One region of the Paenibacillus sp. FSL R5-0923 genome, then DNA from elsewhere that is predicted to be linked to it. Evidence: a T-box and tRNA genes for the amino acid it is inferred to sense, from the RefSeq annotation. Region 1 holds a T-box; the other holds one or more tRNA genes.
The links. A T-box is a leader RNA that pairs with one kind of tRNA and senses whether it is charged. The one in region 1 lies ahead of MKX35_RS09265 (arginine--tRNA ligase), so its partner is inferred to be a tRNA-Arg.
Positions count from the first base shown of each region.

Region 1 (15,647 bases):
TTGAATATATGGATATTCGAGCCAAGCTTTATACCCTGCGTTATGTAATTCTGTCTTTTGTTCTGCCATAATTCGGTGTCCTCCATTAGTGAGTAAGACTTTTTAATCTAGATGTTGCTAGCTGTGCAATGGTTCTCTTATACTTTTGTAAACGATAGGTTATCCACATCCCTACTAATAGGAGGAACACGAATGTGACGTACCATGAGCAGCAGGACTTACAACCGTTCCATCTCTATTTTGTATATAAAAGAACAAGTACAAATACAGACGACTATCAAGGTACATTCCATGCTCATCAGGGTGTTGAAATTCTTATTGTTCATGAAGGTAAAGGGACGCTGATTATTGATCAAAATAGCTATGAAATAAAGCCAGGGATGATTTGTATTTTCCAGCCGTATCAACTGCATCATATTCAAATTGAAATTAATGAGGCGGTTCCGTTCGTGCGTTCAATCGTGCATTACGAGCCCAGCATATTTAAAGCTTATTTTGAAAAGTGGCCCATCCTACAAAGCTTTTTCAATCATATTCACAGCGGCAATTCTGCCTCACCTCGATGGTATGAACAGCAGGACCTGCAATCCCTGATAGCTCTTCTGAAGGATCTGGATAAAGCGCTTCCAACTTTGCACAAAAATGATTTCATGGAAGAGGTCTCATTGTTTCTCATCACGTTCCTACGTACTTTAAAGCCGCTTTGGGATACACAGCAGAAGCCGACCTCCATGGAACAATTGCTTCGTAAACCACATCAGGCAGAACGTATTATGGAATGGCTGCAGTTGCATTACAAGGAACCTTTGCGGCTCGATCAAATGAGCAAGGATCTACATCTTTCACCCCATCATTTATCCCACTTGTTCAAGGAATGTACAGGCAGCAGTATTTCCGATTATTTAACGGTCAAAAGAATGCAGGAAGCCGTTCATCTTCTGACTTCAAGCAAATACACAGTTGCACACATCGCCGAGGAAGTGGGGATTACAAATTGCTCTCATTTTTGCAAATTGTTCAAAACCCATTTCGGCACAACGCCTAATCAATTTCGGAAGCAATGGCATTTGCATCATTGAGTTGTCGAACATCCCAGCTGTATTCCTTATTAACATCATATCAAGTTGGTTCGTGAGCAGGTATTCGCATCTTGTGCAAAAATGCCGCTACTTTGCTATTTACACCTAATTGTAAGTTAGTTTCAAGTAGCGGAAATCTAGCACTTTACATTTACTGGATTCCGGAGCACAATAATGAGTGAGCGCTCACTCATTATTGTTGTGCAGAGCATTCAGTAACACCACTTTGTATCCCAGACTATTCAGAATCGAGGAGATGAATATGGGTTCGAAAGTTCCAGTCATTTCAGTGAGCCATGTTAGTAAAGCCTTTGGAGACAAACAGGTGCTTGAAGATATTTCACTTCAAGTGGAGCGTGCGGAAACCTTCGGCATATTAGGACCCTCTGGCTCCGGAAAAACAACGCTAGTAAAGCTGCTTACAGGTATCGATGAGGTGACCTCAGGAGAGGTAAAGGTGCTTGGTGTCACTATGCCTAAGTTATCCATGCTGCAGCAAATTGGATACATGGCTCAATCTGATGCCCTATATACGGAACTCAGCGCAAAAGAAAATCTGGAGTTCTTCGCTGCGCTATATGGACTAAAAGGTGCGGAGCGCGGCAAACGTATCAAAGCTGTTATGGAACTAGTAGATCTTCAGGAGCATCTGCGCAAAAGAGTAGATCAATACTCTGGCGGAATGAAACGCCGCCTATCCCTGGCGATTGCGCTGCTCCATGAGCCTCCGCTACTTCTTCTTGATGAACCAACAGTAGGTATCGATCCTGTACTCCGACTATCCATCTGGAAAGAACTAAAAGCTCTGAACAAGAAAGGTACCACGATTGTACTCACTACGCATGTCATGGATGAAGCTGAGAAATGTGATCGCCTTGGAATGATCCGTGATGGCAAACTGCTTGCCGCCGACACACCTGCCGGACTGCTTGAAGCCACTGGCTCAGCTTCTATTGAAGAAGCCTTTCTATATTATGGAGGTGTCCGTTCATGAGAATTCGAGCGATCACCTTACGGATTTTGCGACAATTTATTCATGATAAAAGAACGATGGCCTTAATGTTCATTGCACCGCTCGTCGTTCTAAGTTTAATGAGCTTGGTATTCAACGGGGACGCCTATGAGCCAAAAATTGGAGTATCCGGTGTGCCACTAAATATCTCAGCTGCGTTAAAAGAAGAAAATACCACAATTAAAGAGTATCCCAGCGAAGAGCTAGGGAAAAGTGCTCTAGTAGAAGGAAAGATTGACGCTTTGATCACTTTGGACGGAAACGTTGGGAATTCAGGAGTCATCCCTCAAGTGTTGTTAGAGGGTAGCAACCCTACAGCCAACAAGGCGGTAATTATGACGCTTCAAAAGCTTTCTCAGAAGCTCCTTCCAAGTACAGAGAAACAGCTGCAATTACAGCCCCAGATCAGCTACTTATACGGTTCTGAGAATATGAAGACGATTGACCGCTTCGGTCCGATTATGATTGGTGTATTTGTTTTCTTTTTCGTATTCCTGATTGCCGGTGTTTCTTTCCTGCGAGAGCGGACTACAGGCACCCTTGAACGTTTACTTTCCACTCCTTTAAAAAGATGGGAGATTGTACTCGGGTATGTATGTGGTTTCGGCATTTTTACCGTATTCCAAGCGCTATTGATCTCGTGGTTTTCCATTCAGATTCTTGGCATTATGATGACGGGAAGCTTTGGTTACGTAATGCTGATCACCTTACTCCTGTCGATGGCAGCTTTGACGCTGGGCACGCTACTATCTGCTTTTGCAGCCAACGAGCTACAGATGATTCAGTTCATCCCGCTTATTATCGTGCCACAAGTTTTCCTCAGCGGACTGTTCCCACTCGACACCCTACCGCTATGGCTACAGCGCATCGGTTACGCAACCCCAATTTATTATGGATCAGAAGCGCTTATGAACATCATGATCCGTGGCAAAGGATGGAATTCCATCGCTCTGGATGTCTATGTGCTGATCGGGTTTTCACTATTATTCATGGTGCTGAATGTATTGGCACTGCGCAAACACCGGAAAATGTAGCCTCACTAAGAACTTTCATCGGTTGAACGGAATGTACCAAGTTTGGAGGATAATTGTAATGAAAGAATATGATTCTACGGAACAAAATATAGAAGAGCAGTGGATTGAAGAGCTGCTGGCCATAAGTGAAGAGGATAAGCTGACACCGAAGCAGATTTCCATTTTGCATGCGGCGATTGAGGTGTTCTCCGAAAAAGGTTACGCTGCTGCTGCGACCAGTGAAATTGCTCAAAAAGCAGGCGTAGCAGAGGGAACGATTTTCCGATATTACAAAACCAAAAAAGATTTACTGCTCTCCATCATTGGCCCCACCATGAGTCGTATGCTCGCTCCTTTTGTACTGCGGAATTTCAACGGGGTACTCGATGTTCCCTATGACAGTTTCGAAGAATTCCTACGGTCATTTATCGTCAATCGTCTGGAGTTCGCCCGTAGAAATTTTAAAATGCTAAAGATTCTGATACAGGAGATTCCTTTCCAACCGTTGCTCAGAGAACAGTTCGCAGAAAATATTCTAAGCAAGGTGCTGGAGCGCGTCATCGAAATTGTTGAACACTTCAAGGCAAAAGGTGAAGTCATTGAATTACCCACACCCGCTATTCTACGTTTCACTATTTCATCCATTGGTGGGTATCTGCTTAATCGCCTGCTGCTACAACCGGAGAAGGACTGGAACGATGAGGAAGAGATTGACCTGACGATCCGTTTTATTATGCACGGGATTAGTGGAGTAGCAGCCCCTATTTGATGCGCACGCCCGTTCTGTTATCATAAGGACTATATAATAATCGGACTTTTCGAAGAACAAGTTACGAGGAAGGAATTATGTTATGGGCTTTAGTGTGACAGAACGGGTAATTAAGCTGCTGTGCGGCAAGTCTATTTTTGAAAAAGGATTGGCTTATTACCAGTCAGGAAGCGTCGATATAATAGATGTTGAAGAACGTAATGAATCCATCCCAGATCTTCCCCGCTCTCGTTATGAAGCGCTCGTTCAAGGGGGCATTGGCTACGAAGTCATGGTTGTCATCGATATCGACGGTGATGTCACGGCAGAATGTACTTGTCCTGCTTACACGCATGGAGGGCCTTTCTGCAAACATATCGCAGCCGTACTGATCAGCATTGATGCCCTTGAAACTGCTGGAGAACGGCCAGCTCATACTGGAACTTCTAGCCTTTCTACTATTGAAGATACTGGAGTCTTAACACCACGTAATGTTACGGATTCTACGCGAGACATGGGAGGAAGGTCCAGAGACCAGCATCTTGTGAGCAGCCTGCTAGGCATGTTCAGTAACCATAAGCCGCGTCCGAGCGGTACTGGGGCTTTTGTAGATAATAGGATCCCTTTAAATGTCGAGTTCATCTGCAAGCCATTCACTTACAGCTATAGCACTACCATGCTGGGAATAGAAATGAAAATCGGCTCGAAACGACTATATGTCGTTCATAAAATAAGAGGTTTTCTGGAACGTGTACATCTTGGAGAAACCTTCGAATTCTCGAAGCATTTCGTCTATGACCCTGCCATTCACAGCTTTCGGAAGGAAGATAACATCGTTCTTCAGAAGCTAATTGAAATTGTCTTAAATGAAAAAATGTATCGCGATAACGTCACTAACCATTCTCCATATGGTGGCAACCTGGGGGGAGATCGCCAGCTGGCTATCCCTCCTTTTTTCTGGGAGAAGCTTCAGCACGCACTTTCAGAGGTTCCGTCGGTATATCTGCAACAAGAAGAGGTGTTGTACGAAGGCATTCATATGTCTAATGAAGCACCGCCCCTTAGCTTTGCGTTCGAACAAGCCGAAGGCGAAGGCTACCATCTGGATATTCAAGGACTGGAGCAGATCTCAGTTCTGGAAGATTACGGACTCGTGCTGTCTGAAGGTAAGCTGTTGAAGCTAACTGCTCAGGAATGCATGCGTCTATCTGAGATGAAGAAAATGCTGGAATCCTCTCGTCGAGATGGCATCGATATTGCCCCCGAACAAATGGAGCCTTTTATGGACAAGGTTATTCCTGGTCTGAAAAAACTGGGAAACGTGCATATTGCCGAATCTATTGCTGATCGAATTGTGCAACATAAGCTTATAGCCAGGCTCTATCTGGACCGCGTGAGAGATCGACTGCTCGCCGGGCTAGAGTTTCAGTATGGTGACATTATCATCAATCCTTTGGATGAAAAAGCCCATGTTCGCGGTACGGACTTGATTCTTATACGCGACGGTGAAGGAGAGGCCCGAATTCTGGAGCTGATGGAGCATGAATCCTTCGCCAAAACCGAAGGCGGGTATATTATGACGGATGAGGACGGTGAGTACGATTTTTTATACCACACGATTCCGTTGCTTGAACCACTATTAACGGTCTATGCGACCACCGCTGTCAAAGAAAGACTATTCACGGGAACCACGCCACCAAAAGTGAGTATTAGTTGGAATGAGAAAACCGACTGGCTTGATTTTAAATTCGACATGGGTGGTATTCCCGAATCTGAGATTGTGATGGTCTTAAAATCACTTCAGGATAAACGTAAATACTACCGCTTGCCCGAAGGGGCACTGCTACCGCTGGAGAGCGAGGAGCTCCAAGAAATCATCACCTTTATGAACGAGATGGGCATTCGAGAAGGTGAGATTAAAGGTGCGCAATTTTCTTTACCAGTCGTTCGTGGGTTACACTTAACCTCTTCCGATTCTCAAAGTGACTCAGTCAAACTGAGCAGATCCTTTAAAAGGTTACTTGCGAATATGCACAATCCTGAGAACCTTGACTTCCCTATACCAGAGAGTCTGGCCCCTGTGCTCCGGGATTATCAGCAGTATGGATTTCAGTGGCTGAAGACGCTGGCCCATTATCGTTTCGGGGGAATTTTAGCGGATGATATGGGTCTTGGCAAAACGCTGCAGAGTATCGCTTTTCTGCTCTCTGAGCTTCCGGATATTCGTCAGAGTGGTCTGCCCGCTCTTATTGTCGCTCCTGCCTCTCTGACCTACAACTGGCATAATGAGCTTAAAAAGTTCACGCCTGAGATTAAGGCTGTTATTGCAGATGGAAGCTTAACGGAACGCGGTCGGATTTTAAAAAATGCAGCGAAGGCGGATGTAATCATCACCTCTTACCCACTGCTTCGCAGAGATGTTCAGTTGTATGCTAAGAAATCTTTTCATACCCTGATTCTCGATGAAGCGCAAACCATAAAGAACCATACTACGCAGACCGCTCAAGCAGTTATGGCTCTTCAAGCCCGGCATCGTTTTGCACTTACTGGGACTCCTGTTGAGAATGCGCTAGAAGATCTATGGTCCATCTTCGGCACTGTGTTTCCCGGGTTGTTTCCAGGTAAGAAGGCTTTTCACGATTTGCCGAGGGAAACTATCGCTAAACGGGCACGTCCCTTTTTGCTGCGGCGCTTAAAGAGTGATGTGTTAAAAGAATTGCCTGAGAAAATCGAATCACTCCAAGCCTGTGAGCTGTTCCCTGAGCAGAAGAAGTTATATGTCGCTTATCTCGCCCGTTTGAAAAAAGAGGCGCTTAAGCATCTGACCCAGGATAGCTTCGGTAATAATAATCGGATTAAAATCCTTGCTGGTCTCACCCGTCTGCGCCAGCTATGCTGTCACCCGGCTCTATTTGTGGATGGGTATGAAGGAAGCTCCGCCAAGTTCGAGCAGCTGTTTGAAATCATTGAGGAATGCCGCAGCTCAGGTAAACGAATGCTAATATTCTCCCAGTTCACAGAAATGCTCGGTTTGATTGGACGAGAACTCGGATATCAAGGTATTCCATATTTTTACCTAGACGGTCAAACGCCTGTGTCTCAACGGGTAAATTTATGTAATCAATTTAATGAAGGAGAGCGTGATATTTTCCTGATCTCCTTAAAAGCTGGTGGAACCGGACTCAACTTAACAGGGGCAGACACTGTCATTCTATACGATCTATGGTGGAACCCTGCCGTCGAACAGCAAGCTGCAGATCGGGCTCACCGGATCGGACAGAAAAAAGTAGTTCAAGTGATCAGACTCGTAACCCAAGGCACTGTGGAGGACAAGATGTATGAGCTACAACAGAAGAAAAGGAACTTAATCGATGAAGTGATCCAGCCAGGTCAGGAAGGGTTATCTACCCTTACAGAACAAGATATCCGAGAGATTCTGATGATCTAAGTGTAATGATGTTTGGAGAAAAATAGGGATATCCTTCAGCCAAATGGCTTTTGGGATATCCCTTTTTCTGTAGTAAATACGTCATAATCATCATCAGATTATGCGATTGTAACTCCTGCACTAGCGTAGCCTGCAATGGTTGTAGCAACGTCGACTCCGGCCGATACTGTTGAAGTGAAGACCAACAGCAACCGCTCTCCAGTGGTTACAGGAATGCTCAAGCCTGTAGTAATACCACTGCTAATTGTGCCAAGTGAAAGGACACCTGTAAATGGAGGACTTAATGTGACTACAGCACCAGGGACTGCAGTAAAGGTATTGTTAGGGGTAGAAGAACTGTATAATTGAGCAATGATTGTTACTGTAGAACCTAATAAACTAAGCGCTGCTGTTGTGCTGAAATAGGCCGCCAAAGAGGTAATCGTTCCGGTGCGTGGAACTGAGAATGCAAAGTTCAGCAAGGTTCCAGCCGCTCCGGTGAGATCTATCGTACCGCCAGCAGCACTAATATTCGTCGCACTACTTCCGAATCCTACGATACTTGAAGTATTAAGCAAGCCTCCTAATACAGTTGTCATAGCTACAGGAAGACCAGAAGCATAAGGAATGATTGCACCTGAACCAGCAGGTCCCGTTGCTCCGGTTGTTCCTGTCACTCCAGTCGCTCCAGTTGCGCCTCCACTTCCCGTTGCTCCAGTTACACCTGCGCTTCCTGTTGCTCCTGTTACACCTGCGCTTCCTGTTGCTCCAGTTACACCTGCGCTTCCTGTCGCTCCTGTTACACCTGCGCTTCCCGCTGCTCCGGTAACTCCTGCGCTTCCTGTCGCTCCTGTTGCACCTGCACTTCCCGTTGCTCCTGTTGCACCTGCACTTCCCGTTGCTCCTGTTGCACCTGCGCTTCCCGTTGCTCCTGTTGCACCTGCGCTTCCTGTCGCTCCTGTTGCACCTGCACTTCCTGTTACTCCAGTCACGCCTGCACTTCCTGTTGCTCCAGTTACACCTGCGCTTCCTGTCGCTCCTGTTACACCTGCGCTTCCTGTTGCTCCAGTTACACCTGCGCTTCCTGTCGCTCCTGTTACACCTGCGCTTCCTGTTGCTCCTGTTGCACCTGCACTTCCCGTTGCTCCTGTTGCACCTGCGCTTCCCGTTGCTCCGGTAACTCCAGCGCTTCCTGCTGCTCCGGTCGCACCTGTACTTCCTGTCGCTCCGGTATCTCCGGTGGCTCCAGTGGCTCCTGAATAACCTATATTTTCACCATACAATTCAGAGTAGACAAGCCGATGAGCAGTCACTAATTGACCTGTGCTGCTTTTTCCCCAAACTGAGACTTGAATTGGATCGTCTATCAAAGTTGGTGTTGTAAATGAAAATTCGAATGAATCAAAATTTGCATAATAATCATTTGTTAGTACTTCATTAGGTCCCACAGTATGAAGTTCACTAACATATAGTGTTCTTGTACCGTTCATATAATATCCTTCGACTTGAATCAACGACGCAGTGACATCACTCTGATTAACAAGTTTAATAGTAACAAGCTGAGTGGGTCTTTCACCGCTTACCAGATTGTTTTCTATAGGTCCAGTAGATAAATAACTCAAGTTATCAACTCCTTTTATTTTTAAATAGATTGCCTGCAAAAAATTCTAAATAGTAGCGTTACTATAATCATTCCTCCGATCTACTCTAAATTCGCTAACAATGAGCCTATTATATTTTTCAGTTGGAAATTTTCAGCTCTTAATAGTAATATTCTTTTCTCTTTTTAATGTGTGGACATCTATCAAAAGCTACTACTATACATATTGAGTGCTATTGGAAAAATCTATAAATCTATCAATATTCAATAGATTGTAACTCTTAGGAGCATTATTCCGTTCTGCCCAAAACTTGTCCCGTTAACAAAATAGAGGATAGCTCAGGAAGCCATCCTAACGGCTACTGAGCATCCTCTATTTTTACAATCAAACTCAGAGATAAATTTACGTCAATTCATGAACAGACCAAACTATACCCGAAGTATTGGCACCGCCCAGATTCAAAGGAACCGTCAAGCCATTAGAAACATAGAACAAACCAATAACATCACCTGCTGTTAGTGCAAATTCTCCAACCAGCGTTACAGTCCCACTTCCCAAAATAGCTCTCAAATCTAGAATAAGCGCAACATTCACATCCAACACAGGGAATAATCCACTTACCAGATTTGTTGAAGTAGGAGAAGTTCTCTGAACTACGAAAGCTGGATTAACCCCACTACCAAGACTAATTGAGATTGAGGCAGTTGTGGAATAGTTAATGGTCGCTTCAATAGAATATCTACCCGTTGTCGGAACTGTGTAATTTCCCGAAACGGGGTTAAAGGAAGGATCAGAATAGAAAGGAGAAGCCACAGACCATCCAGTCAGTTGGGAAGAAGTAGAAACTGACAAAGCTGATAGGAACGCTGAGAATCCCTCAGCTTGAATATTCGGCCCTGTTGCTCCAGTCACACCAGTTATTCCTGTTACTCCCGTTACACCAGTCGCTCCCGTTGCTCCAGTTACTCCAGTTGCCCCCGTTGCTCCAGTTACTCCAGCTGCTCCGGTTGCTCCAGTCACTCCAGCTGCCCCCGTTGCTCCAGTCACTCCGTCCGCTCCCGTTGCTCCAGTCACACCTGCCGCTCCTGTTGCTCCAGTTACACCTGCCGCTCCCGTCGCTCCAGTCACTCCGTCCGCTCCCGTTGCTCCAGTCGCTCCAGCTGCCCCTGTTGCTCCAGTCACTCCAGCTGCTCCAGTTGCTCCGGTCACTCCGTCGGCTCCCGTTGCTCCAGTCACACCTGCCGCTCCTGTTGCTCCAGTCGCTCCAGCTGCCCCTGTTGCTCCAGTCACTCCAGCTGCTCCAGTTGCTCCAGTCACCCCGTCGGCTCCTGTTGCACCAGTCACTCCAGCTACCCCTGTTGCTCCAGTCACACCTGCCGCTCCTGTTGCTCCAGTCACCCCGTCGGCTCCCGTTGATCCAGTCGCTCCAACTGCTCCCGTTGCTCCGGTCAATCCATCGGCTCCTGTTGCTCCGGTCACTCCAGCCGCTCCCGTTGCTCCAGTCACACCTGCCGCTCCTGTTGCTCCAGTCACTCCAGCTCCCCCTGCTCCAGTCACTCCAGCTGCTCCAGTTGCTCCAGTCACCCCGTCGGCTCCTGTTGCAGTCCTCCAGTCCTCCAGTCACTCCAGCTGCCCCTGTTGCTCCAGTCACCCATCGGCTCCTGTTGCACCAGTCGCTCCAGCCCCCTGTTGCTCCAGTCACACCATCCGCTCCTGTTGCTCCAGTCACCCCGTCGGCTCCCGTTGCTCCAGTCAATCCATCGCTGTTGCTCCGGTCTGCTCCAGCCGCTGTTGCTCCAGTCACACCTGCTCCTGTTGCTCCAGTCACCTGCCGCTCCCGTCGCTCCAGTCACCCCGTCGGCTCCTGTTGTACCAGTTACACCTGCCGCTCCCGTCGCTCCAGTCACCCCGTCGGCTCCTGTTGCACCAGTCGCTCCAACTGCTCCGGTCACTCCAGCCGCTCCCGTTGCTCCAGTCACACCTGCCGCTCCTGTTGCTCCAGTTACACCTGCCGCTCCCGTCGCTCCAGTCACCCCGTCGGCTCCTGTTGTACCAGTTACACCTGCCGCTCCCGTCGCTCCAGTCACCCCGTCGGCTCCTGTTGCACCAGTCGCTCCAACTGCTCCGGTTGCCCCAGTCACTCCAGCTGCCCCTGTTGCTCCAGTCACTCCATCGGCTCCCGTTGCCCCTGTTGCTCCAGTCACTCCGTCGGCTCCCGTTGCTCCAGTCGCTCCATCTGCTCCTGTTGCTCCAGTCGCTCCAGTCGCTCCAGTCGCTCCAGTTGCTCCAGTCACTCCATCGGCTCCCGTTGCTCCTGTCACTCCATCGGCTCCCGTTGCTCCTGTCACTCCATCGGCTCCCGTTGCTCCGGTCACTCCTGTTGCTCCTGTTGCTCCAGTCGCTCCAGTCGCTCCAGTTGCTCCAGTCACTCCATCGGCTCCCGTTGCACCTGTCACTCCGTCGGCTCCTGTTGCTCCAGTCACCCCATCGGCTCCCGTTGCTCCAGTCGCTCCGTCTGCCCCTGTTGCTCCAGTCGCTCCATCGGCTCCCGTTGCTCCTGTCGCTCCATCGGCTCCCGTTGCCCCTGTCACTCCGTCGGCTCCCGTTGCTCCGGTCACTCCGTCGGCTCCTGTTGCTCCAGTCGCTCCAACTGCTCCCGTTGCCCCTGTCACTCCGTCGGCTCCCGTTGCTCCGGTCACTCCGTCGGCTCCTGTTGCTCCAGTTACACCAGCCGCTCCCGTTGCTCCGGTCACTCCATCGGCTCCCGTTGCCCCAGTGGCTCCATCGGCTCCCGTTGCTCCTGTCACTCCATCTGCTCCCGTTGCTCCTGTCACTCCGTCGGCTCCTGTTGCACCTGTCACTCCGTCGGCTCCTGTTGCTCCTGTCACTCCGTCCGCTCCCGTTGCTCCTGTCGCTCCGTCTGCCCCTGTTGCTCCTGTCGCTCCATCGGCTCCAGTTGCTCCTGTCGCTCCATCTGCTCCCGTTGCTCCTGTCGCTCCTCCGGCTGCCCCTGTTGCGCCAGTCACTCCGTCTGCCCCTGTTGCTCCAGTCGCTCCGTCTGCCCCTGTTGCTCCAGTCGCTCCGTCGGCTCCATCCGCACCCGTTGCCCCTGTCGCTCCATCTGCCCCTGTAGCACCAGTTGCCCCTACCGTTGCTCCAAGTAATTCAGCATGGACAAGTCGGTGAGCAGTCACAATTTGACCTACACTATTTTTTCCCCAGACTGAAATTTGAATAGGATCATCTACCAGGCTTAGAGTCGTAAAAACAAATTCAAACGCATCAAAATCCGCATAATAGTCCTTTGTTATAAATTGATCAGGCATAACGTTAACAAGCTCACTAACATATAAAGTTCTTGTCCCATCCATATAATATCCTTGGACGAGAACCGTAGAAGAAATAACGTCGCTTCGGTTATCGATTTTGATCGTAACATGTTGAGTAGGTCGTATACCTCCCACCATGGTATTATCTATCGGCCCGGTAGATAAATAACTCAATTTTCAACACTCCTTTAAATTATTGCTGTATGTTTTTCCCACGCTACTATACGATGAGAATCTACCAATTCTCCCGAAGCCTGTTTTCCCCAGACTGAGATCCCTATCTCTGCTTCAACTTCTTCTAATGTTACAAACTCAAATTCAAATGCGTCTAAATCAGCAAAATAGTTCCTAGTTAGAACTTGGTTAGGTGCGAGACTTACCATTTCATTCACATACATTGTTCTTGATCCATTTAGTAAGAAGCCTTGAATGACGAGATTATAAGAATTAAGAGAATCACGATTAACTACTTTTACCGTTACCATTTGCGTCTGTCTGATCCCCAGAATTGGACTATTATCTATAGGTCCAGTAGAAAATAAAGCCATCTTTATTCACTCCTCCCTTCCACCAGCAGTTTGAAAGATTAAAAACTACAACACTAGTAACATGGTTCATAATTAATAGCTCTATATAGTAATATTCTGTATTTAAAGTTAATGTGTGGACATTTAAGCAAAGGAATTGCCACTCGAGAAAAAGACAACCTTCTATTCTTTGAATTTGTAATCTACTAATCGGACAATCTAAAACTCAAGCATCTTCTAGACTTTACTGAGTAACACCCTATTGCTTTTTTCGAAATATTCGTTATACTGATAAAAATTATTCAAGCATCGATGAACGGGAGAGTAGTTAACGTGTTCTAGTCCACAGCGAGCCGGGTAAGTGCAAGCCGGTACAGATCACCTAATGAAGCGCACCCGTGAGATGGACTTCTGAACCTAAGTAGGAAGTCCCGGCTGAAGACCGTTATCCTGTAAGGTGGCTAAACATCTGTTTAGCAACGAGAGTGGTACCGCGAGCGCTAAAGCCCTCGTCTCTTTTGAGACGATGGCTTTTTTGTATTTTCAAAGGAGGGTATAAAATGTTAAGTCAAATCATCAAACACAGCATTGAACAAAGTGTAAAAAAAGTATTCCACACCTTAGAAGTTGCCTACCCAAACGATGTTGCAATTCTGATCGAACAGCCAGCTAATCTAGAGCATGGTGATTATTCCTGCAATATTGCTATGCAGCTAGCCAAACTCCTGCGTAAATCCCCTCTCGTCATAGCAGAGTTAGTAAAAGCAGAAATTAAATTACAAGAGAGATACACGGGTCTTTTACAAAAAGTCGAAGTAGCTGCTCCTGGATTTATTAATTTGTATATGAATTGGCAGGTGTGGGCTAAACATTCCTTTAATCTGCCTGACAACACAAGGGAAAAGGTCATCATAGAGCACACTTCAATCAATCCAAATAAAGCTGCTCATGTAGGTCATCTGAGAAATGCTTGCATCGGCGATGCGCTGGTCAGAATAATGAAAAGAACCGGACATAACGTAGAGGTCCATAACTATGTGGATGATCTGGGCAACCAGCTGGCAGATACAGTCGTTGGTTTATTAAATGTACCTTTAGAAGGGGAACATCAACGTTTCGGTGATTATTGCTGGGATCTATATGCCAAAGTGAACAAAGAATATGCACGGAATCCAGAGATCACTCACAAGCGCACGGATATGCTGCATGCCCTTGAACAGGGTGATGGTAATGAGGCGTGGCTGGGCAACTTAGTCGCTGAACGTATTGTGAGAGAACATGTAGCGGAAATGAAGCGTTTTGGTATTCACTATGACCTGCTGGTGTGGGAGAGCAATATTTTAAAAGAGGGATTCTGGACAGCCGCATCTGAGCTATTGAAGCAAACGGCAGTTTTTGTACAGGAGACTGAAGGCAAACTTGCGGGCTGCTGGGTGCTAAAGCAAGGGACAGAGGTTAGCAGTGGAGCGGATTCAGAGGATCATCAGATGGATAAGGTGCTTGTGCGTTCGAATGGGATTTTGACGTACACAGCCAAAGACATTGCTTATCATCTCTGGAAATTCGGTCTACTATCCAAAGATTTCACCTACAGTGAATTCTCGTCTGGTTTATGGACCACAGGATTAACTGGAACCCATGAGCCTTATGGACATGCCGACCGTGTTATTAACGTGATCGATTATAGACAGGAATATCCGCAACAAATGGTTAAGCAGGCTTTAGGAGCACTAGGATATAACGAGCAGGCTGAGAAGCTCCATCATGTAAGTTATGGCGTTGTTTCTCTTAGTCCGGCCTCTGCTGCTGAGCTGGGGATAGATATTTCAGAAGGAAAATCTTCTTATGCCATGTCCGGGCGCCAAGGAATCGGCGTTAAGGTGAGCGATTTAGTAAAGCTTATGGAACAGAATATAGAACATTCGCGCTCCGACAAAGAGGGTCTTTCCAGCCATATTATTGCAGCTGCTGCTATTCGTTATTATCTGCTGCGGTTTAACCTGGGAACGGAAATCGTGTTTGATTTCAAACAGGCTACCGAAATATCCGGTAATACCGGGGTTTATCTGATGTACACCTATGCCCGTGCTAGCAGTGTTTTGAGCAAATCTACAATCCCATTCAGCACAGATGGCTCAGAATTTCAATGCCCCATCGAAATGGAAAAGGCAGAGCTCGCTTTGCTGAGACAGCTTAGCGTCTGGCAAGAGACATTGTATGCTGCCAGCATAGAGTTAACACCGAATATACTCTGCACGTACGCGCATACCTTAGCCACACTTTTCAATAACTTCTATTCTATATGTCCGATTTTAAAAGGTGAGGAGGCTACCATCGCGTTCCGCCTCTGGCTCACTTCGAGATTTAAGGATACTTTAGGGGATGTACTTGAAGTGCTTGGGTTACCGACACCGAGCCGTATGTAGTACAAAAAGGGCAATCTCCACGCTTATCGCGGAGATTGCCCTTCTTTTATTATCTTACTTATAGATGTCTATCACATTTCCAGCTTCTACGCAGAGACGATCAAAGTCCTCACGTTTGATACGGATACCACCACTACGGTAGCGATTAAGCGTACCTTCGGCTTGCACTTCTGTACCGTTAACAGTAATCCGACTGTTATCAGAGCCCGTAAGGTGATAAATAAAGTCTACCTTAGTGCCTGCATATTCAAAGCTAAAGCGCATTCCGTCCAGCGACTCCGGCAGAATTGGATCGACGATTAAATCTCCACCTTCCGTACGGATCCCCAGTGCATTCGAGATCAACTGGTTCATGTAGATCCCAGGACCGCTTGAATAGATTCTCCAGCCACCTTTAACCGCTACGTCACCATTACGCAGTTTATCGAAATTCTCCTGTGCCTCGTAACGGGTGTTAAATTTACCATCCGAGCTACTGAAATAAG
Region 1 is NZ_JBBPAT010000001.1:2,078,599-2,094,245, reverse strand. It holds gene MKX35_RS09315 (alpha-glucuronidase family glycosyl hydrolase) at 1-69, opposite strand, end outside; gene MKX35_RS09310 (helix-turn-helix domain-containing protein) at 195-1,079, shown strand; gene MKX35_RS09305 (ABC transporter ATP-binding protein) at 1,342-2,073, shown strand; gene MKX35_RS09300 (ABC transporter permease) at 2,070-3,125, shown strand; gene MKX35_RS09295 (TetR/AcrR family transcriptional regulator) at 3,184-3,873, shown strand; gene MKX35_RS09290 (DEAD/DEAH box helicase) at 3,956-7,300, shown strand; gene MKX35_RS09285 (exosporium glycoprotein BclB-related protein) at 7,399-8,901, opposite strand; gene MKX35_RS09280 (collagen-like protein) at 9,283-10,464, opposite strand; gene MKX35_RS31845 (autotransporter outer membrane beta-barrel domain-containing protein) at 10,461-12,383, opposite strand; gene MKX35_RS09270 (hypothetical protein) at 12,398-12,757, opposite strand; T-box leader at 13,040-13,256, shown strand; gene MKX35_RS09265 (arginine--tRNA ligase) at 13,297-15,162, shown strand; gene MKX35_RS09260 (GH36-type glycosyl hydrolase domain-containing protein) at 15,217-15,647, opposite strand, start outside.

Region 2 (15,647 bases), 1.5 Mb from region 1:
TACAAAAAAGAGTTGAATGCTAAGTTGAACAAGCTAGTAAAAGCGGAGGAAAGTTATTTGGGAGGGTTCAACGGATTGAATACGGAAAAGTATTTTTATCTGAAGGATGATCAGGTCGTTCTGTTCTTCCAATTGTATGAATACACAGCTTATGCTGCGGGGTTCCCGGAATATCCCTTTACTTTCAAAGAATTGTTGCCGGAAGGCGGTAGCCCATTTGCTGCTGTAAAATAAATAGAGAAGTCGTACCCGCTAGTGTCACCACTGGACATCTCCCCCTTACCAGAATCACCTCGAATTCATATGCTAAATGGAGTAACTAGTTTATGAACGGGGGAGAGCTATGAGCTATCAATACACTGCAATTGGCGATTCCTTGACGACTGGATTTGGCGCTCTGCCAGGGAACGGTTTTGTACCGGTGTACCGTAGAATGGCGGAAGGGAGACTGCGTTCTAATGTAGCCTCTACGAATTTGGGCGTGAATGGATTGACTACTTCTGAACTGGAACAGCGGCTGCGGGGGAGTGCAATGACTCGCGAAGCCATTCGAGCAGCCGACATCATCACTCTATCCATCGGTGGCAACGATTTAATCCATGCTGCGAAGGCTGCAGCTAGACAACCTGAAAATTTATCTAAAGAGCTGCGAAGATCATTGCAAGAATGCAAACAAAATTTTGCTGCAATTATGAGTATCCTCTTCCAATTGAAGACGGGAACGCGTAGACCTTTTATCATTCGGATTGTGGGACTGTATAATCCTTATCCTCAGGTAGTGGGTGCTACAGAGTGGGTGCGGCAGTTTAACCGCTATGCCTCACAGTATAGTAGCCGAGTATGTGGGTTTGCTTCTATCTATAGTGAGTTTGCAGGAAATGAGAGAGGGCTATTATCGATTGACCACTTACATCCGAATGGCCGAGGCTACCGTGTGATTGCTGAGAAACTCGATGCGCTTGGATATGGCGGTTTGATTTAACTGAGATTCGTATGAAGTGGTGGTCTGAAAAGTAAAGAGGCTGTGCGCTAACCATCAAGTGGATAGGGCACAGCCTCTTTGTGTTGTTTTATAGCTTACACACCGCTAGGCAGTGTTTTCTCGATGACTTTATCAACGATACCGTAAGTTGCCGCATCTGCAGCAGTCATGAAGTAATCACGATCTGTATCCTTCTCAATACGTTCTAGCGGTTGACCCGTACGTTCTGCAAGAATACGATTCAACTTATCACGCAATTTGAGGATACGGCGGGCACGGATTTCGATATCCGTTGCTTGACCTTGAGCACCACCCAGAGGTTGGTGAATCATGATCTCACTGTTAGGCAGTGCGAAGCGTTTGCCTTTAGCGCCAGCGTTAAGTAGGAAAGCTCCCATGGAAGCTGCCATACCTACACAGATGGTGGAAACATCCGGTTTAATGTACTGCATTGTATCAAAAATAGCCATACCTGCAGTAATGGAACCGCCGGGGCTATTCACGTAAAGGTGAATGTCCTTCTCCGGATCTTCGGCAGCCAAGAACAGCATTTGTGCGATGATAGAATTGGCTACCACGTCATTAACCTCCGTTCCAAGGAAAATGATGCGGTCCTTCAGCAGGCGGGAATAGATGTCATAAGCGCGCTCACCGCGGTTGCTCTGTTCTACTACCATAGGAATATAACTCACGTGGAAAACCTCCTTGATATTGGTTCTTCAAATGTATTCATTTTTACTCTTGCCGTATTACCCACATGATAAACAAATTCAAACAAAAAGTCAAAGAAAGTCAAACTTATATTCAAAAAAAAGAGCCGACACGCGGCTCTTTGGTTAAGTAGTAGTATAGGCACTACTAAATTATGTACAAAAGTGAAATTAATGGCGCGCCCGCCAAGAATCGAACTTGGATCTCAGGCTTCGGAGGCCTACGTCATATCCATTGGACCACGGGCGCAACAAAAATGATTATAATACAATTTCTGTGCAATTGCAATGAATTAATAATACTGTACACAGGCTCTATCCCTAGTCTTCAAGGCGGACAAGCGTACATTGTGTTTCACTCAGCGTAAGAATCTGGATTGTTAATGACAGGTTTTTTGGAGCTGAACCTCTTTCCCAATCTTATAAATGTATAAGAAGACAAGCGCTTGAGAATTCTACTCTCGGAAGACTTGCACTTCGAGCAATATTTGGTTAGAATATGAGTGGGACTTAAAAAGTTTACCCGGGACATTTTGAGACCATGAACAAGGGAATAGAGGAAGACGAAGTTGCAGGAGTGAAAGTATGCGTAATTTATTAGATATCCAAAAGCAGCTTCTGCCTGATCTCATGGAAACCCTTAAGAGACGGTACACGATTCTTCATCAGATCATGCTGTCCGATATAATTGGGCGCAGAACGCTTGCCGCTTCGCTTGATATGACTGAGCGGGTACTGCGTGCCGAGACGGATCTTCTGAAATCGCAAGGGCTCATTGAGATCGAGAGTGTTGGCATGCGCATTAGCGCTGCTGGACGTAGACTGCTTGATTTGCTAGAGCCGGTCGTTAAGAGCCTGTTTGGTCTGGATGAGCTGGAAGAGAAAATTCGGGCAACGTACGGTCTGGATAAAGTTATTGTGGTGCCGGGTGATTGTGAGTCATCGCCGTTCACCAAACGTGAGCTTGGCCGAGCGGGTGCAAAAGCGCTGCTCAGTGTACTTCGTACAGATGATATAGTTGCTGTCACAGGTGGATCAACGCTTGCCGATATGGCTGATCAACTGACACCGCCGTTATCGCTTTCCTATAAGAACGCTTGGTTTGTTCCGGCGCGTGGTGGATTAGGAGAGAGTATGGAGATTCAAGCCAATACGATTGCCTCAACAATGGCAAAACGGGTAGGAGCGAATTACCGGTTGCTGCATGTACCTGATTTACTTAGTGGGGATGCCTACCAGTCACTAGCACTTGACTCTAATATTGGAGAGATTGTACAAATCATCCGCAGTTCGCGTATTATTGTACATGGGATTGGGGATGCCATTGAAATGACTCGCCGCCGCAAGCTGGATGAGGCAACTGTCTCAGAAATCCAGGGTGAGGGAGCCGTGGCTGAATCCTTTGGGTATTACTTTAACGAAGATGGTCAGGTTGTCCATACGATGCTTACGATGGGACTACGTCTAGAAGATATTGTTCGGACGGAGACAGTCATCGGTATTGCTGGAGGCAAACCAAAGGCCAAAGCCATTCATGCCATGCTGCGTTTCGGGCAGGAGAATATACTCGTCACCGACGAGGCTGCTGCTGTGGAAATCGGCAAGGAAATTGATAATCAGTTACAGATATCCTCGTAACTCACTAGAACATATATCTTGCATCATACTTAACATTGTTGTCATGACAGGCTTCACGGTCTGTTTTGAATAAATAAAACGAATTCTAGGAGGAACTATTCAATGAGTGTAAAAGTTGGAATTAACGGATTTGGACGTATTGGACGCCTTGCTTTCCGCCGTATTCAAAATGTAGAAGGTATCGAAGTGGTAGCAATCAACGACTTGACTGACGCTAAGATGCTTGCTCATTTGCTTAAATATGATACAACTCAAGGTAAATTCCAAGGTGATGTTGAAGTGCATGATGGCTTCTTCAAAGTCAATGGCAAAGAAGTTAAGGTTCTTGCTAACCGCAACCCTGAAGAATTGCCATGGGGCGACCTAGGCGTTGATATCGTACTTGAGTGCACAGGTTTCTTCACAACTAAAGAAGCAGCTGAAAAACACTTGAAAGGTGGAGCTAAGAAAGTAGTTATCTCCGCTCCAGCTACTGGCGACATGAAAACTGTCGTTTACAACGTTAACGATGACATTCTTGATGGTACTGAGACTGTTATTTCCGGCGCATCTTGCACAACGAACTGCCTAGCTCCAATGGCAAAAGTATTGAACGACAAGTTCGGTATCGTTGAAGGCTTGATGACTACAATTCACGCTTACACTGGTGACCAAAACACTTTGGATGCTCCACACGCTAAAGGTGACTTCAGACGCGCTCGTGCAGCAGCTGAAAACATCATTCCTAACACTACTGGTGCTGCTAAAGCAATCGGTCTTGTTATTCCAGAACTTAAAGGTAAATTGGATGGTGCGGCTCAACGTGTTCCAGTTGCAACTGGTTCCCTGACTGAGCTTGTAACTGTTCTTGATAAGAGCGTTACTGTTGAAGAAATCAACGCAGCAATGAAAGCAGCTTCCGATCCAGACACTTATGGTTACACTGAAGATGAAATCGTATCTTCCGATATCAAAGGTATGACTTTCGGATCCCTGTTCGATGCTACACAAACTAAAGTATTGACTGTTGGCGACAAACAACTCGTTAAGACTGTTGCTTGGTATGACAATGAAATGTCCTACACTGCACAATTGGTTCGTACTTTGGAGAAATTCGCTAAAATCGCTAAGTAATTGACTTGATATAAGTAACATCTATAGAGCGGAAACAGAAGTTCCTTGTTTCCGCTCTTTCTAAATGTATTTCTTGTTTCCTGCTAGAAACAACTTTGGGTGTGGAGGAATTAATCATGAACAAAAAGAGCGTCCGTGATGTAGAAGTAAAGGGTAAACGCGTATTTGTACGCGTGGATTTCAACGTACCTGTAGAAGACGGTAAGATTACTGATGATACTCGTATTCGCGAAACCCTTCCAACCATTAAATATTTGATTGAGAACGGTGCAAAGATCATTCTTGCGAGTCACATGGGTCGTCCTAAAGGTCAATTCGTAGATTCCATGCGTTTGACTACTGCTGCTGAACGTCTGTCCGAGCTTCTCGGCAAACCAGTAGCTAAAGCTGACGAAGCTGTTGGCGAAGCTGTCAAAGCAAAAATTGCTGAGCTAGGCGAAGGCGACGTACTTGTACTTGAGAATGTTCGTTTCTACCCAGGCGAAGAAAAGAACGATCCTGAATTGGCTAAACAATTCGCTGAACTGGCTGATTTGTTCGTCAATGATGCGTTTGGTGCGGCTCACCGTGCACATGCATCGACAGAAGGTATCGCTCATTTCCTACCAGCTGTATCCGGTCTTTTGATGGAGAAAGAATTGACCGTTCTTGGTAAAGCTCTTACTAACCCAGAACGTCCTTTCACTGCGATCATCGGTGGTTCGAAAGTTAAAGACAAGATTGATGTTATTGATAACTTGTTGTCTTTGGCTGATAACGTCCTGATCGGCGGTGGATTGTCTTATACATTCACTAAAGCACAAGGCTTTGAAATCGGTAAGTCACTTGTAGACAACGACAAACTTGACGTTGCTCTTGGATTCATCGAAAAAGCTAAAGCACTTGGCAAAAACTTCATGCTTCCTGTTGATGTTGTTGTTGCTGATAAATTCGGTGCTGATGCTAACACTAAGATCGTTAATTACAATGAAATCCCAGAAGGTTGGGAAGGACTTGATATCGGACCTAAGACTCGTGAACTTTATGCCGATATTATCAAGAACTCCAAGCTGGTTGTCTGGAATGGACCTATGGGCGTATTCGAAATCGATAAATTCGCTGAAGGTACACTTGCAGTAGCAAAAGCTTGTGCAACAACTGAAGGTTACACTGTTATTGGCGGCGGAGATTCCGCAGCAGCAGCAGAAAAATTCCACCTGGCTGATCAAATGGATCACATCTCCACTGGTGGCGGTGCATCCCTTGAGTTCATGGAAGGCAAGGCGCTTCCTGGCGTAGAAGCACTGAACGACAAGTAAGACGTATAGAAGGAGGCAATTAAATTCATGAGAACACCAATTATTGCGGGTAACTGGAAGATGTTCAAAACAGTTCCTGAAGCAGAAAGCTTTATTGCTGACATCAAAGGCAAAGCAGAAGTAGAAGGCGTTGAGACTGTAATCTGCGCCCCATTTACTAACCTGCCTGCACTTGTAGCAGCTGCAAAAGGTACAGACATCAAGATTGGCGCACAGAACCTGCACTTTGAAGATAACGGTGCTTACACAGGAGAAATCAGTGGTGTAATGCTTAGCGATCTTGGCGTAGACTATGTAATCATTGGTCACTCAGAGCGTCGTGCTTATTTTGGCGAAACAGATGAAATCGTGAATAAGAAAATGCATGCTGCATTCCGTCACGGTATCACTCCAATCGTATGTGTTGGCGAAAAGCTCGAAGAGCGTGAAGCTGATCAAACTAAAGCAGTATGTAAAGTACAAACTGAAGCTGCATTCCAAGGACTTAGTGCCGAGCAAGCAGCAAAAGTTGTCATTGCATACGAACCTATCTGGGCTATTGGCACAGGTAAATCTTCCACTTCCCAAGATGCTAACGAAGTTATTGCTTACATTCGCAGTCTTGTAAAAGATTTGTATGATGTTGCAACAGCTGAAGCTGTTCGTATTCAATACGGCGGCAGCGTGAAGCCTGAGAATGTAACTGAGTACATGGGCCAAAGCGACATCGATGGTGCGCTTGTTGGCGGTGCCAGCTTGCAGCCTGCTTCCTTCGTTCAATTGGTTGAGGGGGCGAAGTAAGATGTCAGCTCCAAGACCTGTAGCTTTGATCATCATGGATGGTTTCGGTTTGCGTGGAACATCTGAAGGTAACGCCGTTGCTCAAGCTAACAAACCTAACTATGACCGTTACTTGAAACAATATCCTAATACTACCCTTACTGCTTGTGGTGAAGCTGTTGGTCTTCCAGAAGGCCAAATGGGCAACTCTGAAGTAGGGCACTTAAATATTGGTGCAGGACGGATTGTATACCAGGATTTGACTCGTATCGATAAATCGATCCGTGAGGGCGAATTCTTCGATAATGAAACACTGGTAGCCGCAGTTAGAAATGCTAAGAACACAGGTAAAAAGCTTCATCTTTACGCGCTTGTATCCGACGGAGGGGTACATAGCCATATTAATCACCTGTTTGCTATGCTTGACCTGGCTAAGAAAGAAGATATGCACGAAGTGTATATCCATGCTTTCATGGATGGCCGGGACGTACCTCCAGATAGTGGTAAGAAGTTTGTTCAAGATCTGGTTGCTAAGATTGAAGAAGTTGGAGTAGGTACAATTGCAACGGTATCCGGGCGTTATTACGCAATGGACCGTGACAAACGTTGGGATCGTGTAGAAAAAGCCTATCGTGCTATGGTTTATGGCGAAGGACCGAAATACACAGATGCTCTGCAAGCTATCACTGCATCTTATTCAAATTCCGTGTTCGACGAATTCGTTGAACCTAGCGTGATTGTAGACAGTGAAGGCAAGCCGGTAACGGCAGTAGAGAGCGGCGATTCTGTCGTGTTCCTCAACTTCCGCCCTGACCGTGCTATTCAGTTGTCACAAGTGTTCACGAATCAAGATTTCCGCGGTTTCGACCGGGGTCCTTTGTTCCCGCAAGACTTGCACTTCGTATGCCTGACTACTTTCAGTGAAACGGTACAAGGTTATGTAGCCTATTCACCGAAGAACCTGGATAACACATTGGGTGAAGTACTTGTGCAACACAACAAGAAGCAACTGCGCATCGCGGAAACTGAGAAGTATCCGCACGTAACGTTCTTCTTCAGTGGTGGACGTGATGAGGAACTTCCAGGAGAAACTCGTATCTTGATCAACTCTCCTAAAGTGGCAACCTATGATCTTCAACCTGAGATGAGTGCTTACGAAGTGGCTGCAGCCTGCGTAGCAGAAATCGAAGCGGAAAGACAGGATGCTATTATCCTTAACTTTGCAAACCCTGATATGGTTGGACACTCCGGTATGTTGGAGCCAACAATCAAGGCTGTAGAGGTAACTGATGAGTGTGTAGGTAAAGTAGTGGACGCAGTAGTTGCCAAGGGTGGCGTTGCGATCATTATCGCCGATCACGGTAATGCAGACATGGTATTTGATGAGAACGGTCGTCCGTTCACAGCTCATACCACTAACCCGGTTCCGTTCATCCTTACGGATGAAAATGTTGTATTGCGCGATCGCGGTATCCTTGCTGATGTAGCACCAACCATTCTGGATCTGATGGGAATTCCGCAACCTGCGGAAATGACTGGTCAATCCATGATCGCTAGTCGCAAATAAGGAAACAATACCTAAGATTAAGCTTCAACAATCAAAACCAAAACATTGTTTAAAGGAGATTAACTAAAATGACTATTATTTCTGATGTTTATGCTCGCGAAGTCCTTGACTCCCGTGGTAACCCTACTGTTGAGGTTGACGTTTATCTTGAATCCGGTGCTAAAGGTCGCGCTATCGTTCCTTCCGGCGCTTCCACTGGCGCTCATGAAGCTGTAGAGCTTCGTGATGGCGACAAATCCCGTTACATGGGTAAAGGCGTTCTGAAAGCTGTTGAGAACGTAAATGAAATCATCGCTCCAGAAGTTATTGGTATGGACGCTCTTGACCAAGTGGGCATCGACAAATTGATGATCACTTTGGACGGAACTCATAACAAAGGTAAATTGGGCGCTAACGCAATCCTAGCTGTATCGATGGCCGTAGCTCGCGCAGCTGCAGCAGCATTGGATATTCCTTTGTACGTATACCTAGGCGGATTCAACGCTAAAACTCTTCCAGTACCAATGATGAACATCATCAATGGTGGTGAGCATGCGGACAACAACATCGACGTTCAAGAGTTCATGGTTCTTCCTGTAGGAGCTCCAAGCTTCAAAGAAGCTCTTCGTACAGGTGCTGAAATCTTCCACAACTTGAAATCCGTACTTCAATCCAAAGGCCTGAACACAGCTGTTGGTGACGAAGGTGGTTTCGCACCGAACCTTGGTTCGAATGAAGAAGCAATCACTACAATCATCGAAGCTATTGAAAAAGCTGGTTACAAACCAGGTGTTGACGTATTCTTGGGTATGGACGTTGCTTCCACTGAGTTCTACAAAGACGGTAAATACACCCTTGCTGGCGAAGGTAAATCTTACACTTCCGCTGAGTATGTTGACCTTCTTGCTTCATGGGTTGAAAAATATCCTATCATCACAATCGAAGACGGTATGTCCGAAGACGACTGGGATGGTTGGAAATTGCTTACTGAAAAATTGGGAGACAAAGTTCAATTGGTTGGTGACGACTTGTTCGTTACAAACACTGAGCGTCTTGCAACAGGTATCGAAAAAGGTATCGGTAACTCCATCTTGGTTAAAGTTAACCAAATTGGTACATTGACTGAAACTTTCGATGCTATCGAAATGGCTAAACGTGCTGGTTACACAGCAGTTATCTCTCACCGTTCCGGTGAATCCGAAGATAGCACAATCGCTGACATCGCTGTTGCGACTAACGCTGGTCAAATCAAAACAGGTGCTCCTTCCCGTACAGACCGTGTTGCTAAATACAACCAATTGCTTCGCATCGAAGACGAGTTGGGTGAATTGGCTCAATACAACGGCCTGAAATCTTTCTACAACCTTAAAAGATAATCTGCTTTTATAGCAGAGTACGAAGACCCGCCATATGGCGGGTCTTTTTTTAATATATGTTTATCCTAATCTTTCAAGAAAAGCTACGACTTAACAGTCTAGGCGGTTGTATTACCGGCACTGCTATGATAAAATAAGAATACTGTTTATGTATCGTGATAACCTCAATTACCATAGATAGTGATGCTTAGGCGTAGGAGGTGGAAGTGAATGGATATCTTTTTGAAAGTTGTGCTCCTGATTTTTTCCGTCGGTCTTATTGCGGTCGTTCTTCTGCAAAAGGGGAAAAGCGCGGGTCTTTCCGGTGCCATCTCCGGTGGTGCTGAGCATCTCTTTGGTAAAACAAAAGCTCGTGGTATGGAACTCGTACTACAACGTGTAACAGTTGGACTTGCTGCAGGATTCTTCATTATGGCGATTCTAGCTGCTGTTTTCATTGACTGAAGTACCTACAGTAAGCCCTCGCTCTGTTCTGAATGGAATGGAGCGAAGGCTTTTTTGTTATAATAAAAAGGGGATAAAGCACCTGCAGGTGCTTTTCTTTGCATAGCAGAAAGAATAAGATTCGATACGGTAAAGCCTTAATAAATAAACTTTCTCCTTCGATGTGAATGAAATTTCGTACTGCGTTTACCTTTGGATGACAGTAACAGGGATGCGCAGGATTGATTTCGTGTATACTAGGGTATGAAGTAGGTAAAGGTAAATTTTACTTGGCATTACTACAGAGCAGGACAAGACATACATATTTGCCAGCGGCTTGGAGCCGCGGAGGGCTGGGGTGACGAACATGATAACACAAGAAATATTACTCGATTTCATGCGGGAAACTGCATATAAACCAATGACTTATGAAGAGCTGGTGAGCCATTTTGCTCTAGAAGATAGCACAGGGTTTAAAAAGTTCGAGGAACTACTAATTGAATTAGAGCAGGACGGAAGAATTGTATTAACTCGTAATGCACGTTATGGCGTGCCGGAACGAATGGATTTACTGCGAGGCCGGTTACAGGCTCATGCGAAAGGCTTCGCTTTTCTTATCCCGGATGATCGTGATCATCCTGACGTATATATCCATGCGAATGATCTTAAGGGAGCTATGAATGGTGACATCGTCCTTATCCGTATTACCTCTAAAAGTCCGTCCGGCGGACGTATGGAAGGCGAAGTTGAGCGCATTGTAAAACGGGGAGTATTGCAGACGGTTGGCGTATTTCAAAATCTGGAGACCTATGGCTTTGTGCTGCCTGATGATAAACGGATTAATCGCGATATTTTTATTCCGAAGCAATCCTTCATGGGGGCGGTAGACGGTCAAAAGGTCGTTGTACGTATCGTGAATTATCCAGAAGGCCGATCAGCGGCAGAGGGTGAAATTATTGAGATCCTCGGACATAAGGATGATCCAGGAGTCGATATTCTATCTATTATCCGTAAGCATCAGCTGCCAGAGGCCTTTCCGGCTGAAGTGATGAACGAAGCGGACAACGCTCCGGATTCAATCACAGAAGAGGAAATTGCTGAGCAGGGACGTCGCGATTTGCGCGGACTAAACATTGTCACGATTGATGGTGAGGATGCTAAGGACCTGGATGATGCGGTTAATGTTCAGCGACTGGAGAACGGACATTACAAGCTAGGCGTGCATATTGCGGATGTAGGTTATTACGTACGTGAGAGCTCTGAGCTCGATAAAGAAGCCTATGATCGGGGCTGTAGTGTGTACTTGGTGGATCGGGTGATTCCGATGCTGCCTCACCGTTTGTCTAACGGGATTTGTAGTTTGAATCCACAGGTCGACCGCTTAACGATGTCCTGCGAGATGGAATTTAACGAACACATGAAGGTCGTGAAGCACGATGTCTTTACAAGTGTGATTCGCACCAAGGAAAGAATGACTTATTCCAATGTTCGCAAAATTTTGGAGGATGAAGATCCAGAATTGCTGGAGCGCTATAGTCCATTAATTGATGATTTTCGTCTCATGAAAGAATTGGCGATGAAGCTGCGTGATGCGCGGATGCGGCGGGGCGCGGTTGATTTTGACTTTGAAGAGAGCAAAATCATCGTAGATGAGAACGGCAAGGCTGTAGATATTGTGAAGCGTGAGCGTTCTGTAGCTGAGCAGATTATCGAGGAATTTATGCTCGCGGCGAATGAAACAGTCGCGGAGCATTTTCACTGGTTGAAGGTTCCGTTCCTTTACCGGATTCACGAAGATCCAGATCCAGAGAAGCTGCAGAATTTTATGGCTTTTGCGGCTAATTTCGGATATCACGTGAAGGGACGTGGCAATTCAGTTCATCCACGTGCTTTGCAGGATCTGTTGGAGCAAATCCAAGGGACTAAAGAACAGACCGTTATTAGCACAATGATGTTGCGTTCCATGAAGCAGGCGAAATATGATGCGGAGAGCACAGGCCATTTCGGACTGGCTGCGGAATACTATTCCCACTTCACTTCGCCGATTCGCCGTTACCCCGATCTGGTCATTCACCGCGTAATGCGTGAAGTGATTGAGAATGGAGGGGCGCTGAGCCAGAAACGACATGATTATTTGGCCGGCAGGATGCCTGACATTGCTCAGCAGTCCTCGGAGCGTGAGCGTGTAGCGGTAGAAGCAGAACGCGATACAGAGCAGCTGAAGAAAGCTGAATACATGCAGGATAAAGTAGGCGAGGAATTCGAGGCAATGGTCAGCAGTGTGACCAGCTTCGGAATGTTCATCGAGCTGGACAATACCGTCGAAGGCCTTATTCGTCTCAGCGCTATGAGCGACGATTATTATCACTTTGACGAGGCCCATATGGCGCTCATCGGCGAGCGCACATCACGGGTGTTCCGTATTGGCGACGAGGTGAAAATTCGAGTCGCCAAGGTAAACATGGATGACCACACGATCGATTTCGAGTTGGTCGACATGAAACCACGCGCGCCAGGTGAGCATCGCGGCGGTGGTTTTGGAGGCAGCCGCGGTGGCAAAGGCGGCCGTCCAGGTAGCGGCGGCTTCAAGACGCCAGCCGGGGGTAAAGGCGGCGCGGGCAGTAAGGGCCGCGGCGGTAAAGGCAAGCCCGGCGCTGCTGTAGGTGCGGGCAAGGGCAAGCCGGGCGCTGGTGTGCGCGCCGGCGAAGCGGCCGGTGTTGGAGCACCGGGCGGACGCGGAAAGCGGAAGCGCGGGCGTGATTCCGGCGAGGATGCGAGCCGGGTAGTTGCGGCGCCGGGCGGAAGCACCGGCGCAGAGCGCGGGGGCGAAGCCGGCAACGCAGGCGCGCCACGTGAGCGCAGCGGCGGGCGAGGCCGCGGCGGTGACAACGGCGGTGCCGGTGGTGGACGCGGCATCAGCTTTGGCTTTGGTTCCGGCAAAGGCGGATACGGCGCTCCTGCGTCTGACTCTTCCGGCGGCGAAGTCCGCGGCCTGGACGGCAGCACGAAGTTCCGTAGCCGTGAGGACCGCGGCGGTAACTTTGGCGGTGGAGAAGGCCGTAGCGGCGCTCCAACAGGTAAAGGTCGCCGGAAAAAGAAGAACAAAAGCGGTGTGTTCATCGGTCAATCCGTGACACCGGGCAACGTTCAGACGTCGGAACAAGCCGCTTCTAAACGTAGCGACACTACAGGTAACGCACCAGACGGAGCTCCTCGTAAGAGAAAGAAGAAATAAATAACGTTATTGGGCTACGTTTCGTAGCTCTATGACGAAAGATAAAGCACCGCTCCCTTGATTGGGGGCGGTGCTTTTTTAATTCTTTTTCGCTGCTCAAGTGTGAAATTCTCGTTTCTGACCGAGACTATTGGTTGCCGCAAGTTTGTTGAGTAATAATCAGAAGAAGCTATGTGACAGCGTCGTTTTGTAACTATGACACTTGAGTTGAAGCAAAGTAACCAGTGCTATCACGATGCTTATTTTTTAATTGCATAATGTGCAGTTGAAATTCCGGCGATTCAGTAGAGATTGAGGTTAATTGCACTTTGTACATCTAAATCTGATCAGTATCTTCAAAACCGCATGATTTTGAGTTATTAACTGCAGAAAGTACAACTAAACAACCATCGAGCGTCTAAATATATTAAATAGATGTATAAAGTGCATTTATCTAGCTTTAGCGTAGCGTCGGAGGGAGAGAGTGAATAGAAAAGGGTATGAGTTGACTGGAATGAGTGAATATAGAAACATGAACACCTTTTTTATAAAAAATGTAATTAAAGTTAACTATTGGGTAAACTTACTGACAACTAGTTGTCAAAATGGCTGGGAAAGGAATACCTGATCCTTCCTTGCGCACAATCGATTCCATTTGTTACAATATAGATCAGACGTTCGATGACTATGTCGTTTAAGATTAGAGAGACATGGTTACTTTAACTTATGAATATGATTCAAGGAGTGATTCTCATGGGTAAAAAAGCAGACGGGAAAGTACTTGCCCAGAACAAAAAAGCTTCCCATGATTATTTTATCGAGGATACTTATGAAGCTGGCTTGGTGCTGACAGGTACAGAAATCAAGTCGCTGCGTAATGGCCGCGCTAATATTGGAGATGCTTTTGCTACGATCCGTAACGGTGAGATTCACATTCACAACATGCATATCAGCCCTTTTGAACAAGGTAATCGTGCTAACCCTACTGACCCGACGCGTACTCGTAAATTGCTGATGCACAAGGAGCAAATTCATAAACTGCTGGGCTTGTCCAAGCGAGATGGATTTACGATTGTGCCACTCAAGGTTTATGTGCGAAATGGCTACGCGAAGCTGTTAATTGGTCTTGGTAAAGGTAAGAAAGAGTACGATAAACGTGACTCTGCTGCTAAGCGTGATGCTCAGCGTGATATCCAGCGTGTATTGCGTGAAAAGCAAAAGATCGCCAGATAATCTAGGATGAATGTACGATTCAAATGAGTACCAGTTTCCACCTTCAATTCCTTTAACCTACGTGTTAAAGTATTGATAAATGTGATATACTGAGTAAGTAAGATTATTGCTTCGTTACAGACTTCTTGAAGAAGAAGCTGTGGATAGGATCTCTCTTGCTTGGAAGATCCGCTTGATCCGAAGCGCCCTTTTTAATGAGGGGCCGTTCTTGGATTCGACGGGGGTAGTTCGAGCATGAGTAGCGAGTAGTGGGGACGCGTCCGCTTCATCAACGCTAAAGCCTATTAAACGGCAAACAACAAAACAACTACGCTTTCGCAGCCTAAGAAACTGCGCGCGTGCTTCTACCCTGCATCGCCCATGTGACAGGGATAGGGGCTAACAAGTAGTGGGATACGCCGTCTGGTCTCCGCCTGGGGTCAACGGAAGAAGATAATCAGGCTGACCCAACGTATAGCCGGTTACGGGGCGATACTCGGGTGACATCAAAACTGTGACTACACTCGTAGAAGCTTATGTGCCGTTATCTTCGGACAGGGGTTCGACTCCCCTCGGCTCCATAAGAAAAACCCGCTAAAATAGCGGGTTTTTTGCTGTTTAGTGGTTGGATTGTAGACCGAATGTAGACAAGAAGTTGTGGGAACTAAATGTGTTCATTATTGTAGACATGTTGTCTACATCTAAAATTAGATCATTCACTTTGAAGTTATTAATATCTATAAGAGCCCGAACTGATATAAAATTATAGTATTAAGCATCCAAAAACAAAAACATTCGGAGGAATTACTATCATGAGTTTTACTATTGATTATGTTAAAAACAAAAACAGAATTATTGTAACATCGGACGGTATGGATGTTGAGGATGCCCTTGCGTACGCGGAACAATTTCCGAAAGTACTGAAGAAAACTAAGCGAGGGTTTACAGGTATGACTGTAATTACTGGTGGCCTGGTATTTAAGCAAGAAGTGTTGGCAATTCTTGCTCCAACTAGTGAAGATGCTGTAAAAGCTGGAATCTCTACAAAACACAAATGGGTGTATGTTGCGCCTACCTCGTTCTACAAAACGCAAATGCATCGTATGTTTAAAGATATTGCAAACTTGTACGAATCGATAGAAGAAGCTGAAACGTATCTTGATTCTGCAGGGAATTAGCAACTTCTAAAAATTAAAAGAATCCAGCCGAATCCAGCCATCATCTGTAGCGTCAAAGGTACTTTCTGCGTATTAACTTATATAATTGCATCACTATACTAAGGAGTTATTCCTATGATCAGTCTCCTTTTTTAACCATAGATAAGTAATTTTTATACGATTCTATAATTTGAAAGCTTATGTGCCGTTATCCTCGGA
Region 2 is NZ_JBBPAT010000001.1:559,729-575,375, reverse strand. It holds gene MKX35_RS02485 (PdaC/SigV domain-containing protein) at 1-234, shown strand, start outside; gene MKX35_RS02480 (GDSL-type esterase/lipase family protein) at 344-982, shown strand; gene clpP (ATP-dependent Clp endopeptidase proteolytic subunit ClpP) at 1,078-1,674, opposite strand; tRNA gene MKX35_RS02470 (tRNA-Arg) at 1,868-1,942, opposite strand; gene MKX35_RS02465 (sugar-binding transcriptional regulator) at 2,278-3,330, shown strand; gene gap (type I glyceraldehyde-3-phosphate dehydrogenase) at 3,433-4,443, shown strand; gene MKX35_RS02455 (phosphoglycerate kinase) at 4,560-5,741, shown strand; gene tpiA (triose-phosphate isomerase) at 5,769-6,521, shown strand; gene gpmI (2,3-bisphosphoglycerate-independent phosphoglycerate mutase) at 6,523-8,067, shown strand; gene eno (phosphopyruvate hydratase) at 8,136-9,422, shown strand; gene secG (preprotein translocase subunit SecG) at 9,633-9,866, shown strand; gene rnr (ribonuclease R) at 10,213-13,080, shown strand; gene smpB (SsrA-binding protein SmpB) at 13,813-14,292, shown strand; RNA gene ssrA (transfer-messenger RNA) at 14,491-14,855, shown strand; gene MKX35_RS02415 (hypothetical protein) at 15,084-15,449, shown strand.
Region 2: it has a tRNA-Arg gene. The T-box ahead of MKX35_RS09265 (arginine--tRNA ligase) is inferred to sense a tRNA for this amino acid. The anticodon was not compared.